DNA from 2 places in the Streptomyces sp. Je 1-4 4N24 genome. Region 1 is predicted to be linked to the other one. Evidence: riboswitches for the same ligand, from Rfam matches in the RefSeq annotation. Region 1 holds a riboswitch; the other holds the start of a gene.
The links. A riboswitch is a leader RNA that binds a small molecule or an ion and turns the genes downstream of it on or off. The one in region 1 is predicted to bind glycine.

Region 2: linked by a shared signal. The riboswitch ahead of gcvT (glycine cleavage system aminomethyltransferase GcvT) and the one ahead of cycA (D-serine/D-alanine/glycine transporter) in region 1 are both predicted to bind glycine.

The regions. Positions count from the first base shown of each region.
Region 1 covers NZ_CP110836.1:8,536,864-8,544,567, reverse strand. Annotated here, with positions in the region: partial or broken gene SLV14N_RS37040 (transposase family protein) at 55-262, opposite strand; gene SLV14N_RS37035 (hypothetical protein) at 305-1,267, opposite strand; gene argG (argininosuccinate synthase) at 2,000-3,445, shown strand; gene cycA (D-serine/D-alanine/glycine transporter) at 3,790-5,274, opposite strand; glycine riboswitch at 5,547-5,638, opposite strand; glycine riboswitch at 5,639-5,735, opposite strand; gene SLV14N_RS37020 (transporter substrate-binding domain-containing protein) at 6,122-7,704, opposite strand, start outside.
Region 2 covers NZ_CP110836.1:2,806,407-2,814,110, forward strand. Annotated here, with positions in the region: gene SLV14N_RS11820 (ABC transporter permease) at 1-493, opposite strand, end outside; gene SLV14N_RS11825 (enhanced serine sensitivity protein SseB C-terminal domain-containing protein) at 877-1,668, opposite strand; gene SLV14N_RS11830 (enhanced serine sensitivity protein SseB) at 1,742-2,548, opposite strand; gene SLV14N_RS11835 (AAA family ATPase) at 2,654-3,301, opposite strand; glycine riboswitch at 3,599-3,694, shown strand; gene gcvT (glycine cleavage system aminomethyltransferase GcvT) at 3,846-4,973, shown strand; gene gcvH (glycine cleavage system protein GcvH) at 5,071-5,448, shown strand; gene glyA (serine hydroxymethyltransferase) at 5,575-6,834, shown strand; gene SLV14N_RS11855 (APC family permease) at 7,073-7,704, shown strand, end outside.

The DNA of each region.
Region 1 (7,704 bases):
GGATCTTCCAGCTTGACCAGGCCGGTTCCCGGCTTCAAAACCCCGGACGTGTGTAGCGAGTTGACGAAGAGTCAGGTTGGTGCGCCAGTACGCGGCAACCAGCAGGACCCGGTCCTCCAGTTCAGGCTCCATGACCGACCCCGGCGGACCGGGTCCGCGCCCTCGCGGCGCAAGGCGACGATCAGCCTGCCGAACTACCGCGGGCTCAGCCCGGTGAACGGGCTGCCCAGGACGGCTCCGGCGCCGTGATCACATCAGCCACAGCAAGACCATCCCACCCGTGACCAACAGTTACGGACAGCCCTTAGGCTCCGCGCCCGACCCACGTAAGGGGAACGTCGTCGTCCGGCGCCTGGATGAGTACCCGGGCGGGAATCGCGACGATCTTTTCCGCCTTTCCATCGGTGTTGTCGATCTTTTGGACGATGTAACCGGTGTACCACCCGGCGTTCGCGTGCGCTTGGAATGTTCCACCGGCCATTCCCTCCGGGACGGTGAATTCCCTGCGCTGCTGGGCCATGCTCGCCCACTTCTTCGTGGTTTCGGTCGACTGGTTGTACTCGCCGCCGCCCTCGAGGGCGGCCCCTTTGTTGTCCGGCGAGGCGTTGATGATGAGCTTGCCGCCCGCCTTCCAGCCCTTGACCTCTTTGTCTTCCGTGCCGATGCTGGCCTCGGTCACGTAGGTGAGCTTCGTTCCGCCGGGGACCCTGTCCGTGGTCACCATCACCGGGTATCTCTGGTCGACCTTTCCCACAAAGCCACACGTCAGCTTGCGGGTTTGCTTCTCGAGTACGTCGCTGGGCTGACCGCATATGGACTTCGCATCCCAGTTGCCCAGCCAGCCAGGGTCCTTGTCCTCCTTGCTGTTCGCGCGTTCCTCCGTGCCGTAATTCTCGAAACCAGGGGTGGAGCCGAAGCCCTCCAGCATCTTCTGGGCATCCTGGACCGCCTGCTCGGGTGAATAGCCCGTCTTCTTCACCTGTTCGAGCGTGATCTCCTTGGTGTCCTGACCGGTGACCGGGTAGCCCTGGATGGCTGCCGTGTCCTTGAGGTGCGCGGCCTTGTCGAGGTAGTCGATGACCTCCTGGTCGCTCTTGTAGAAGGGGGTCTTGGGGGTCTCGGCGTCGGCGGCCCAGGCCGTAGCGGGAGCGCCGGCGAGCGGGGCCGCGAGGAGCGCGGTCGCGGTGATGAGGGCGGCACGCCGGGCTCTCCCCGTCGGTGGCGTGCGGCGGGAGGTACGGGCCGAGTCTGTTCTGTCGAGTGACATCTCTTCTTCCTTCCTTGCGCCGGGTGGCCGATGCGTCAGCCTGTTCCCGAACTCGCCTGAAGATTGCGGTACGGAGATTTCCGCCCCGCCCTTCGGTGTTTAAGGAGAGCGCCGCTGCACACTATGGGTTCCCCGGACTCCCCGGTAACTTCCGCAAGTGTCCGCGAGTTGACGCACGGGCCCCATTGGGCGAATCCTCCGCGCATCTCCCGGTCAACTCAGAGTGAGGCGAGCGCGAGGGGGAGCGAATGCCGTATCTATCGGATGGCCTACACCTCAGGTATCACCTTTCCCGGCGATAGGCCGGGCGCAGGTGGCAGTGCAGACGGCGGAATTCCGACGGACGGGCACATGACCCAGCAGAAAGCCGCCCCCGGCGACACAAGACCGTCTCGGGTTGCGGCTCTGCCTTTGGGCGAAGGAGCGCGTCCTTCGCGAGAGGGAGGAGAGCACGCTGTGGCATCAGCTACGGAGCAGATATCGGGTGGATGCGGCCGGAAAACGCAGACCGGGTGCGCGTTCGTCAATGGGCATGTGGCGATCCTTCGGAACAATTTCTGCCCTGAGCGCTGCGCCCAAGGGTGCCGAAGCGTTCGACGTGGCTCGCTGGTCCACACCGAGAGGGGGTGGCGGTTCGAGCAGATAGGGGCGCCAGACGCGACCTGCCCTCCAATGGGCCCCAAAGGGGGTGACCCCTTTGCATGATCATGCGCCGCCATGCATACTTCATCCATGTCTAAGGTCCTCACCTCCCTTCCCGCCGGCGAGCGCGTCGGCATCGCCTTCTCGGGCGGCCTCGACACCTCGGTCGCGGTCGCATGGATGCGCGACAAGGGCGCCATCCCGTGCACCTACACCGCCGACATCGGCCAGTACGACGAGCCCGACATCGCCTCGGTGCCCGGCCGTGCGAAGACCTACGGGGCCGAGATCGCGCGCCTGGTCGACTGCCGCGCGGCACTGGTCGAGGAGGGCCTGGCCGCGCTCACCTGCGGGGCGTTCCACATCCGCTCGGGCGGGCGGGCCTACTTCAACACCACGCCGCTCGGCCGTGCCGTCACGGGCACCCTCCTGGTCCGGGCCATGCTCGAGGACGACGTACAGATCTGGGGCGATGGTTCGACCTTCAAGGGCAACGACATCGAGCGGTTCTACCGGTACGGCCTGCTCGCCAACCCGCACCTGCGGATCTACAAGCCTTGGCTGGACGCGGAGTTCGTGACCGAGCTCGGCGGCCGCAAGGAGATGTCGGAGTGGCTTCTCGCCCACGACCTGCCCTACCGCGACAGCACGGAGAAGGCGTACTCCACCGACGCCAACATCTGGGGCGCCACCCACGAGGCCAAGACTCTGGAGCACCTGGACACCGGCGTGGAGACCGTGGAGCCGATCATGGGCGTGCGGTTCTGGGACCCCTCGGTCGAGATCGCCCCCGAGGACGTGACGATCGGCTTCGACCAGGGCCGCCCGGTGACGATCAACGGCAAGGAGTTCGCCTCCCCCGTCGACCTGGTCATGGAGGCGAACGCCATCGGCGGCCGGCACGGCATGGGCATGTCGGACCAGATCGAGAACCGGATCATCGAGGCGAAGAGCCGCGGCATCTACGAGGCGCCCGGTATGGCCGTGCTCCACGCGGCGTATGAGCGCCTGGTCAACGCGATCCACAACGAGGACACCCTCGCCCAGTACCACAACGAAGGACGGCGCCTCGGCCGGCTGATGTACGAGGGCCGCTGGCTGGACCCGCAGGCGCTGATGGTGCGCGAGTCGCTGCAGCGCTGGGTCGGCGCGGCCGTCACCGGCGAGGTGACGCTGCGGCTGCGGCGCGGTGAGGACTACTCGATCCTCGACACCACGGGCCCGTCGTTCAGCTACCACCCGGACAAGCTGTCCATGGAGCGTACCGAGGACTCGGCGTTCGGCCCCGTGGACCGGATCGGCCAGCTCACCATGCGCAACCTCGACATCGCCGACTCGCGCGCGAAGTTGGAGCAGTACGCCGGGCTCGGCCTGATCGGCACCGGTACTCCCGCCATCGGTGCCGCCCAAGCGGCCGCGACCGGGCTGATCGGCACGATGCCGGAGGGCGGCGCCCAGGCCATCGCCTCCCGCGGCGAGGTCTCCGGTGACGACGAGATGCTGGACCGCGCCGCGATGGAGTCCGGCACGGACTGACGGGGTCCCTCGATCGGAACGCTCGGCACCCCCGGGCGATGCACGACCGGGAAGGGCCGGCTCGACGCCCACAGCATCGAGCCGGCCCTTTCCGCTTCCCGGGGCCGCGGGTCATGCCGTCACCGTACGGAGCCCCCATCGGAACTCACCACACAGCTGGAAGACCAACTCGGCACGGCTACACAGGGGCTCCAAGCGCAACCCGGCGGCGGAATGTGGAGTCCTGAGTGGCTGTCAGATGTGGGCTGTGGTGGGAGTGGCAAGCACACCGAAAGCGAGCGCCGTTCCCGTCCGCCGGGAACGGCGCTCGCGATCGGTGCCGGTTTGTGGATCCGGTGGCCGTATCAGTCCCGCTGTGCGTGGTGGAGTTCGGAACGGAAGGCCGCCTCACGGGCGGTATGACCCGGGCGACGGCGGAGCCCCGCCCACGCGATGCCGAGGATGACGAACCAGACCGGGGTCACCAGCAAGGCCCGCAGCGTGTCGGGCTCCTGGGTCAGTGCCCAGATGAGGAACGCGAAGAAGACCAGCACGACGTAGCACATGGCGATGCCGCCGGGCATCTTGAACTTCGATGCCTCGTGCAGGTGCGGACGGCGCTTGCGATAGACGAGGTAGCTGATCAGGATGATCGACCAGACGAAGATGAACAGCACGGCGGACACGGTGGTCACCAAGGTGAACGCCTCGATGATCGAGTTGTCCATGGCGACCATGACCACACCGGCGAGCAGGAACACCCCGGAGAGGAGCAGGGCGTTGGCCGGTACCTTCCTGGAGGTGAGTCTGCCGAAGCGCGCCGGGGCGTCGCCCTCCCGGGCCAACCCGTACACCATCCGTGAGGTGGAGTAGATGCCCGAGTTCGCAGACGAGGCGGCCGAGGTCAGCACCACGAAGTTGATCAGCGAGGCGGCGATCCCCAGACCGGCGAGAGTGAACATCACGACGAACGGACTGCGGTCCGCACTGATCTCGCGCCAGGGCGTGACCGAAATGATCACGATCAGCGCGACGACGTAGAACAGCATCACGCGCACCGGGATCGAGTTGATCGCCTTGGGCAGGTTCCGTTCCGGGTTCTCCGCCTCGGCCGCGGTGGTGCCGACCAGTTCGATGCCGACGAAGGCGAAGGTCGCGATCTGGAATCCCGCGACGAACCCCATGGGACCGGTGGGGAAGAAGCCTCCGTCGTTCCAGAGGTTGGAGAAGCTTGCCGCCGCACCCCCGGGCGCCTGGAAGTGACTGAACACCATGACCAGCCCGACGACGATCAGCGCCACGATCGCGACGATCTTGATCAGTGCGAACCAGAACTCGGTCTCGCCGAACGCCTTCACGGTGGGCAGGTTCAAGGCGATCAAGAGGATGACGGCGGCCAACGCCGGTATCCACAACGGTAGATCGCGCCACCAGTAGGACACATACCCGGAGATCGCGATGACGTCGGCGATGCCGGTCACGATCCAGCAGAACCAGTAGGTCCAGCCGGTGAAGAAGCCGGCCCACGGCCCCAGCAGATCGGCCGCGAAGTCGGCGAACGACTTGTAGCGCAGGTTGGAGAGCAGCAGCTCCCCCATCGCCCGCATCACGAAGAAGAGCATCACGCCGATGATCATGTAGACGAAGATCACCGAGGGCCCGGCCAGCGAGATCGTCTTGCCCGAGCCCATGAACAGGCCGGTTCCGATCGCACCGCCGATCGCGATGAGCTGGATGTGCCGGTTGGACAGTTGACGGGAGAGGTGTTGCTCGCCCTCGGGCGGGGCCGTGGATCCGGCCGCCGGTTGGTCCGGCGCGGCCGTCGAGCCGGTGTCACTGCGTTCAGGCATGGGCAAACCTCGCAGATCTCAAGACCCGTGCGGGCACGGGAAGGGGGCATCTCGGAGAATGACCACGCGCCCACAGGGGGCGAGCGGCAGGGTCGGCCGGGCGCGGACATGCGGCAGTCGGCCGGAACGGCGTCAGAACGGTCCCACATAGTAGATCGAAGATCAGCCCGGGAGCCGGCAGGCAGTGGCGGTCAGGGAAGAGGCGGCGGGACAGCCATCAGGGGCTCCTCGAATGTCGAGCACGGGCAGGGGCCCGTGCGGCCGAGTGAGCCTCCCCCTCTGTCATGAGCCTGAGAGCTTCGCCGCGCTCAGCGCGCGGCTTGCACCGTCGGCGAGGCGCCTCAGCGCCTGCTTTCCAGAGTTGCCTGCCCGAGCGGTAGGGGTGCCTGAGAGATTCCGGGGAGGTGTTGCTCCTTCGGCGCCTGGGTCTGGCTGATCCAGTGCTCTCCCGCTCCGGGGTGAACGGCAATGTGCGGTGAGGCTAGGGCCCACATCAGCGACCGGTCAAGGGACCGGCCGAACGCTGGACATTACCTCCAAGTAGCACGGCACTCACCCGTGGGGCACGGCATTTGTGCAGCTCAAGGCGCACATCCTGAGGCCATCCGTTACCGGCACGTACACCGGGCGGACTCTTGACGGCTGTCTTCCGGTGCCCGTACGTTGCGTCCGGAAAGATCCGGCAGCACGTACACCGCTGACGATCCTGCGCGGGAGAGTCCACACCCCAAGATGCGGCGCACCATGGGTGTCCACCGCTCGGTACGACCAACCAGGTCATCACCGGCTGAACGGTTCCCGACGGCCGCACCGCAGTGACGCTCACCCCGAACGGAGCCCGGCCGCCCTACGGGCCCCCGTTGACGACCGCCCGCCCCACCGAGCCGTCCGCGACATGCCACTTCTTGAGGATCCTTGCGTACTCGCCGTTCCTGATGAGGCGGTCGAGGGCTTCCCTTACGGCGTCGCGCAGGGCCGTGTTGGTCTTGGCGACCGCTATGCCGTAGAGGAGGGGTTCGAGCTGGGCGCCGCTGAGTTCGAGGGCGGTGCCGCCTGCGCGGGTCGCGGCGTTGTGGGCCGCGACCGGGAAATCGTCGAGGCAGGCCGTGGACCGGCCCTTGGCGACATCGTCGTAGACCTCAGCCGGTGAGTCGAACTCCCGGATCTTCAACTTCGCGGGGGCCTTCGGGTTCAGCTGGTCCAGGTAGTCACGGGCGAACGTGCCGCGCTGGACGGCGACCTTCCTGCCGGACAGGTCTCCGGGAGCCTTGACGCCCTCCGGGTTGCCCTTGCGGACGACGAGCACCAGCCCGGCCTTGAAGTAGTCGACCAGGTCGACACCGCTGCCGGTCTTCGTGCCGTCCGTGCGCCCCTCCTGACGGTCCTTGGTGTCGGTCATCGCCGACATGACCAGGTCGAAGCGGTTCACGTTCAGACCGGTGAGGAGGGTGTCGAAGGTGGCGTTCACGAACTTGACGCGCAGGCCCAGCTCACGGCTGAGGGCGGTCGCGAGTTCGACGTCGAGGCCGGCGGGCTTGCCGTCCCTGACGAACTCCATGGGCGCGTAGCTGATGTCCGAGCCGATGGTGACGATGCCCTTGTCGCGTATCTCCTTCGGCAACCGGCCGGACGGTGTCCCGATGGCCGAAGGGTTCCCGCTCGGCCTGGAGCCGCCGGACGGCTTCCTGCCGCCGTCACTGCCGCCGTCCGGCTGCAGCGTCCAGGCCAGCGCCCCGCCACCGGCTCCGACCCCGACGACGGACAGCGCGGCGAGCACACGGCGTCGGCTCGGTCCCGGGGACGCCGGCTGCCCAGGGGGTGCGGAGGCCGGTCCGGGAGGGACGACGTGCGGCCCCGGTGGCGGAGCAGGCCGGTGGCGCTCCTGCGGCGGGGTGGCGAGGGCGGGGCCGTATTGGCCCGGGGACGGAGTGGCGGGCTGGGGAGGCACGGGGGCTCCCGCGGGCCTCTGCGGCGGCGCGTCGTACGACGGCGGGGGCGGTGCACCGTCCGCCGTCGTACGGGTCGGCAGCCGGTCGTCGGGGACGTCGGCGGGCCCCTCGGCCGGGGGTTGCGGCGCGAACATGTCCGGGGACCTGGGGTCGCTGAGCTGCGCGGACAAACGGCGCAGCTGTACGGCGACGGGCTCCGGCAGCCAGTCGCCGTACGGGCCCGGTGCGCCCACCAGAGCCATGAGGGCGGGCAGAGCGGGCCGCCCCTCCGGCTCCTTCGCCAGGCAGGCCGCCGCCAACTCCCGGAGGAAGTCCGTGAGTTCGTCGAGCCGCGGTTCCTCGTGCACGGTGCGGTACATGAGGACCTGCGGATCGGCGTTCCCGTAGGGGCCGGCGCCCGTCGCCGCGAAGACGATCACCCCGCCCAGCGCGAACACGTCCGCCGCGCCAGTGACCTTGGGGCCCGTCATGACGAGTTGCT
Region 2 (7,704 bases), 5.7 Mb from region 1:
GGAAGACATCCATCATCCGGCTGATGAAGGCGTCCACCCGCCCGCGGTAGAAACCGGCGACCACACCGAGGACGGTGCCGATGGCGACCGACAGCAGGGTCGCGCCGAACGCCACGATCAGCGACACCCAGGAGCCCTCCAGGATCCGGGCGAGCAGATCGCGGCCGAACTTCGGGTCCACACCCAGGGGGTGGTCCCCGCTCATGCCGCCGAAGTCTCCCTTGGGGAGCGTGGTGTTGGGGTCGATCAGCGACTGGTTGGGGCTGTTGGGGTCCAGCCCCAGCAGCGACTGGAGGGGGCGGGAGAGCGCGGCGATGGCGATGAGCAGGATGACAACGATGGCACCGGCCACCGCAACCTTGTCCCGCCGGAAGCGCAGCCAGGCGATCTGACCGAGCGAGCGCCCCTCGATCCGCTTTCCTTCCACGCCTTTCAGCACCGCTTCCGGCTGCGCCTCAGCAGCTGCTCCGGTGGTCTCGATCGGTGCGGTCACGGTGCCTTTGACCCCTCTCGGCCGACGGTGGCCGGCCCATGCCCGCCGCGGTAGCGGCCTGATTCACATCACTGGTGCAAGTCCTGCAGGCATCGCGGAAGTTCGCGTATATGGAATTTCGAAAGGTGCGCGCGACGCCGTTCCGGGATGACGCTCGTACAAAGGGCCGAGGCCCTCTGCTGCCGGAGTTTCCATCCGATTCGCGATCAGTCACCAGCCCTGAAGGGGAAAGGATGCGTAACTGTGATGTGATCCGCGGCATTCCGTTATACGGACAAGAGTTCGGGCTGAGCGGAGTGCATACCCGTGGGAAAGGGGCTCAACTGCGGTGCGCTCGGGGTGAATGCACCCCGAGCGCGGCGGCGGAGCGGCGCCGTCCGGCGTCAGTAGGGACGCGGGTAGCCGTAGCCGTAGGAGGGCGCGGGGGCCGGCGGCTGGACATAGCCGTCACGGTCGAAGAAGGGGCGCGTGGAGGCCCGCATCCACATGCCGACCGGGTCGTACTCGTCGTTCATCGCGACCGTGGAGACGGGCAGACCGTCCGGGACCGCGCCGATCGACTGCTGGATCATCAACCGCACCGAATCCACCGCTTGTTGGCCGGTGTCGTACAGATCCAGACCGATCGCCAGATACGGGGCACCGAGCGCGGGCTGGACCCAGGCCCGGCGCAGCGACCGTACGGCGGGCGTCCGATGGGCGTTCTGGGCGAGGAGCGCGTAGAACTGCGGGATGTCGATGACCGGTTCCGAGATCCGCAGCGGCCCGGCGGGCAGCCGGTCGAGGCCGCCGGCGATACGGCGCAGGTCCAGCCAGGGGATGCCGACACCGCCACCGGGAGCATGCGGATTCAGCCACAGGCCCCAGCGGTCGGGGAAGAGCGCGGCGGCGATCTCGGTGCCGGTGACGACCTCGTGGTCGCGGTTCCAGCCGGAGGCGGCGAGCTCGGGCGCCGAGGTCACACACGGCGCATAGCCGAGGCCCTCGACCTCCATGTTTCCGTACTGCGCATCGGGCATACCGGCCCGGCCGTGCCAGAGCAACATCCAGACCTGGCCCGCGGCGAGCGCGTGCAGCAGTGCCTCATAGGCGTCGTAACGGCCTGGCGAGACCTGCTGCAGCAGCTGCTCCAGCTGTCCGGCCGCCGCCGGCCCCTGATGCGCACCCGCGCTCACGTGGTCCGTCCCTTCTCTCAGCAGGGCACGTGTGGGTGCGCCCGCCTGTCATCCAACCAGCTTAGGGCTTGCCCTACGAGTGGTCCCGAGAGTAGAAGGGGCGCACACGCTCCAGCATCCAGTCGGCGACCGGGTCACCCTGGGCGAGGTCGAGCATGACGAGCTGTACGGGCCAGGGCAGCGGTACTGCGCCGAGCGCACGTCCGAGGGCTGACAGTACCCTCTCGCGCGCGGTGCCGTCCCGCAGCGCCGTGGCGTCCGCCGCGACCTGAACACCGACGAACAGTGCGGGCGTGTCGCCCTCGACGCTGGCCAGGGCACGCCGGGCAGTCAGGACAATTCCGGCGCCGGAGAACTCCAGCCCGGCGGAGGCCAGGAAGTCCACCGGCTCGTCCTGCCAGTCCGGCTCGAAGAGCCGCACCCGGCCGCCGCTCGGCAGCCCGTCGAACTCCTGATGTCCGTGATGCCGCTCCCGGCACAGTTCGGCCACCGCGGGCGGCGGCAGCGGGACGCCGACCGTTCCGTCGGGGTTGACCGCGATACCGATCTGCGGCGGCAGCCCGCGGGCGAACTCCCGGGCAGGGGCGACGGTGAAGGACATGTGCGAGCCGATCACCCGCAGGAACTCCTGCTCGGAGCTGTAGACCGGGACATAGGGCGCGCCGTCGAGCTCGACGGTGGGCAGGTCGAGGCCGCGGGCGCCGAAGCCCGCGCTCTCCGGGCCGCCGCCGCTGGGCAGCGGCACCCACAGCCGGCTGCGGCCGAGGACCTCGACGATCCGGCCGCCGGCACCCGGGTGCCCGACCGACGCGGACAGCACCTCTTCGAGCTCGTTCGCCGGCCACGCCAGCTGCGGTATCCCCTGCTCCGGAAATGTCATGTGCACCCACCCGTTCCAAACCGCGCCATCTGGCCAAAGACCCTAAACGAGAAGGCGCTCGGCGCGGCGTGCGGGGGCGTGCCCGGCGACGCACGGGGCGGTGTCCTAGTGAAAGCTGACCGTCTCCAGGGCGCTCGCCGCACGCCGGTCGAGGAGGACGGCCGAGCAGAAGCCCTTCGGCAGCCGGGCCGACTCCGCGGCGCCGACCAGCCGGCCCACCGCCCTGCGGTGCCGTGCGAAGGCGTACCCCGACACCCCGCGGCCCCGTGACTCCTGGCCGGAAAGCGCCACCTCGGGTGCCACATCGAGCAGCACCAGATGCGCCCCGCGGCCGCCGCGCAGCGCCGAGCGCGCGATCCAGCGGCGCACCCACGCCAGCGTCCCGCAGTCGTGCACCACCACACTGTCGCCGGAGCGCAGCGCACGGCCCAGGGTCAGATAGTGGGCGGCCCGGACCAGCGGGCGGTAGAGGCCGTACGGCAGCCGGTGCAGTCTGCCGCGCTCCCAGCGCGCGCGGACGTCCTGGGAGTCGATGCGGTGCACCACGGCGCCGTGCCCGTCCAGCGGCGGTACGACGCGGTGCATGAGGGTGCTCTTGCCGCTGCCCGGCAGCCCGGAGACCACGACCAGGTCACCGGCCGGAAACCGCAGCTCGGCGGCGTCCGGCGGCCGTCCGTCGCTCCGCAGGTCCACGACCTCGGTGCGGCGCCCCGGCCGGATGACGGGCCGCGGCGCACGGCCGGCCCGGGACATGGCGGCGGACGGCGCCGTCCGCACGGCGTCCGGGGGCACGACCCCTGAAGTCGCCCCGAATGCCGCTTCGCTGTGCACCGTGATCGCCCTCCCCGTCCGTTCTGGTCCGGTTCGAGTCCGTCCCCTACCCGCAGAGTGTCAAGAAAAGGTAATGCCCATCAAGGCGATTGTCCGATCTGCCCACGTCGTGGGCGGGGCGACGACGGGGGCTCCTTTTCTGGCGATCCCGTGCAATGATGTGGCCGCCACGTGCACACCAGAGCTCATCCGTGCACCGCCAACTGCATACCGGCCGCTTGAACCCGTGCGGGAGAGTCCCCGGCCGCCATGGCGGGGCGCCGAAGGAGCAAGTCCTCCCTTGAATCTCTCAGGCCCCTATACCGCGCGGGCGAGGCAGATCTGAAAAGCGAGCCACTGCCCGGCCTACGGGGCGGCTCCACCCAAGGTGCAAACCGGGTCCGTTCGCGGGATCCCGGTGAACCTCTCAGGTTCCGATGACAGATGGGGAGAACGTCTTGTCACCCCTGCCTGGGAGCCCAGAACCATGACTGATGCCCCCCGTCGCACCGCGCTGGATGCCACCCATCGCGCGCTCGGCGCGACCATGACCGACTTCGCCGGCTGGGACATGCCGCTGCGCTACAGCAGCGAGCGCGACGAGCATGTCGCCGTCCGTACCCGCGCCGGCCTCTTCGACCTCTCCCACATGGGCGAGATCACCGTCACCGGCCCGCAGGCCGCCGACCTCCTCGACTACGCGCTGGTCGGCAACATCGGCGGCGTCAAGACGGGCCGCGCCCGCTACACCATGATCTGCGAGGCCGAGGGCGGCATCCTCGACGACCTGATCGTCTACCGTCTCGCCGACCAGGAGTACATGGTCGTCGCCAACGCCTCCAACGCCCAGGTGGTGCTGGACGCGCTCACCGCGCGGGCGGGCGGCTTCGACGCCGCGATCCGCGACGACCGGGACGCCTACGCGCTGCTCGCGGTGCAGGGCCCGGAGTCCCCCGGCATCCTCAAGGCGCTGACGGACGCCGATCTGGACGGTCTCAAGTACTACGCCGGGCTGCCCGGCACGGTCGCCGGTGTGCAGGCGCTGATCGCCCGTACCGGCTACACCGGCGAGGACGGCTTCGAGCTGTTCGTCCGGCCGGCGGACGCGGTCGCCCTCTGGGAGGCCCTGAACGAGGCGGGCAAGGACGCCGGTCTGGTGCCCTGCGGGCTCTCCTGCCGGGACACCCTGCGCCTGGAGGCGGGCATGCCGCTCTACGGGCACGAGCTCACCACCGCGACGACGCCGTTCGACGCGGGCCTGGGCCGGGTCGTGAAGTTCGAGAAGACCTCCAACAACGGGGACTTCGTGGGCCGTGAGGCCCTGACCGCGGCCGCCGAGCGGGCCGAGACCCGGCCGCCGCGCAAGCTGGTCGGTCTGGTCGCCCAGGGCCGCCGGGTGCCGCGTGCCGGATACCCGGTGGTCACGGCCGACGGCACGGTCATCGGCGAGGTCACCTCCGGGGCTCCGTCCCCCACGCTCGGCAAGCCGATCGCCATCGCCTATGTCGACGCGGCCTACGCCACACCGGGCACCGAGGGTGTCTGCGTGGACATCCGTGGAAGCCATGAGCCGTACGAGGTCACCGCTCTGCCGTTCTACAAGCGGCAGAAGTAGCGGTTCCCCCGCGGCAGTCACGGCGGCGCGCGCCCGCGCGTCTCACTGCGCAAGACCCCATTCACGATCACACCCTCGCGTACAGGAGAATCGAGCCATGAGCAACCCCCAGCAGCTGCGCTACAGCAAGGAGCACGAGTGGCTGTCGGGCGCCGAGGACGGCGCCTCGACGGTCGGCATCACCGAGCACGCGGCCAACGCGCTCGGCGACGTCGTCTTCGTGCAGCTCCCTGAGGTCGGCTCCACGGTCGCGGCGGGCGAGACCTGCGGCGAGCTGGAGTCGACGAAGTCGGTCAGCGATCTCTACTCGCCCGTCGACGGTGAGATCACCGAGATCAACGAGGATGTCGTCAATGACCCCTCGCTGGTGAACTCCGCCCCGTTCGAGGGTGGTTGGCTGTTCAAGGTGAAGATCAGCGGCGAGCCGGGCGAACTGCTCTCGGCCGACGAGTACGCCGCCTTCATCCAGAGCTGAGCCCCGGCTCTCCCCGTTTCCGGCCTCGCCCGGACGGGGGACCTCCGACCCGCCACCGCCCGAGGGGAAGCTCCCCCGGATTCCGTCCCGGGGGACCCTCGCGCCCCTGACTCCCCAGGAAGACTCATGTCGATTCTCAACAGCTCCCTCCATGAGCTCGACCCCGACGTCGCCGCCGCCGTCGACGCCGAGCTCCACCGCCAGCAGTCCACCCTCGAAATGATCGCGTCGGAGAACTTCGCCCCGCTCGCCGTCATGGAGGCCCAGGGCTCCGTCCTCACCAACAAGTACGCCGAGGGCTACCCCGGCCGCCGCTACTACGGCGGCTGCGAGCACGTCGACGTCGTCGAGCAGATCGCCATCGACCGCATCAAGGCCCTCTTCGGCGCCGAGGCCGCCAACGTCCAGCCGCACTCCGGCGCGCAGGCCAACGCCGCGGCCATGTTCGCGCTGATCAAGCCGGGCGACACCATCCTGGGTCTCAACCTCGCCCACGGCGGGCACCTGACCCACGGCATGAAGATCAACTTCTCCGGCAAGCTCTACAACGTGGTGCCCTACCACGTCGACGAGAAGACCAACCTCGTCGACATGGAGGAGGTCGAGCGCCTCGCCAAGGAGCACCGCCCCAAGCTGATCGTGGCCGGCTGGTCCGCCTACCCGCGCCAGCTCGACTTCGCCGCCTTCCGCCGCATCGCGGACGAGGTCGGCGCCTACCTCATGGTCGACATGGCGCACTTCGCCGGCCTGGTGGCGGCGGGTCTGCACCCCTCCCCCGTGCCGCACGCCCACGTGGTCACCACCACGACGCACAAGACCCTCGGCGGCCCCCGCGGCGGTGTGATCCTCTCCACCCAGGAGCTCGCCAAGAAGATCAACTCGGCGGTCTTCCCGGGTCAGCAGGGCGGCCCGCTGGAGCACGTCATCGCGGCCAAGGCGGTCTCCTTCAAGGTCGCCGCCTCCGAGGACTTCAAGGAGCGCCAGCAGCGCACCCTGGACGGCGCCCGCATCCTGGCCGAGCGCCTCGTGCGGGACGACGTCAGGCAGCACGGCGTCTCGGTCCTGTCCGGCGGCACCGACGTCCACCTCGTCCTGGTCGACCTGCGCGACTCCGAGCTGGACGGCCAGCAGGCCGAGGACCGCCTCCACGAGGTCGGCATCACCGTCAACCGCAACGCCATCCCGAACGACCCGCGCCCGCCGATGGTCACCTCCGGCCTGCGCATCGGCACCCCGGCCCTGGCCACCCGCGGCTTCCAGGCCGAGGACTTCCGCGAGGTCGCCGACATCATCGCCGAGGCCCTCAAGCCCAGCTACGACACCGACGCCCTCAAGGCCCGGGTCACCGCGCTCGCGGACAAGTTCCCGCTCTACTCGTCGCTGTGACGCGTCTCATGCAGTGAGATCCCGGACCGTCCGCGGAGGGCGGTCCGGGAGTGAACGGGCCGTGAGCCCGGGGCCGTTGGCCCCGGGCTCGTGGTCTGCGGGGGCCGGTGCGCGCCGGTGCTCCGGCAGCGCAGTGACATTCCCGTCAATGAGCCGAAATAAGGTGTCGGCGGCACACGTCAACGGCCCTTCGGCAGCGAGGGGGCATGCGGCACCAGCAGGACGGACGACACTTTCCATGGACATGAGCGCCGGCGAGCGCAAGGGGCTCAGCCTCTTCGCCCTCATCATGATCGGCATAGGCTCGATCTTCGGCTCCGGATGGCTCTTCGGAGCCGGCTCCGCCGCCCAGGTGGCAGGCCCCGCGGCGCTGGTCGCCTGGGTGATCGGTGTCGTCTTCATCGGCATGATCGCGATGTCGTACGCGGAGGTCGGCTCGGCCTATCCGATCCCCGGCGGGATGGCCCGCTACGGGCATCTCTCGCACGGCCCGGTCCTCGGCTTCCTCACCGGCTGGGCGGTGTGGATCGCGACCGCCTCGCTGATCCCGATCGAGTCGATCGCGGCCACCCAGTACATGACGTCCTGGAGCTTCGACTGGGCCAAGGGCCTGGTCGATCCGGCCACCCACCAGCTGACCCTCTCCGGCACGGCGGTGGCGCTGGTCCTGACCCTCGCGCTCTGGCTGACCTGCTTCTGGTCGGTCCAGCTGCTGGCCCGCGCCAACACCGTGCTCACCCTGGTCAAGTTCGCCATCCCGGTGCTGGCGGTGCTCGCCCTGATCGGGTCCGGCTTCCACACCTCGAACTTCACCGCCCACGGCGGCTTCGCCCCGTACGGCTGGCCGGCCGTGCTCACCGCCGTCACCAC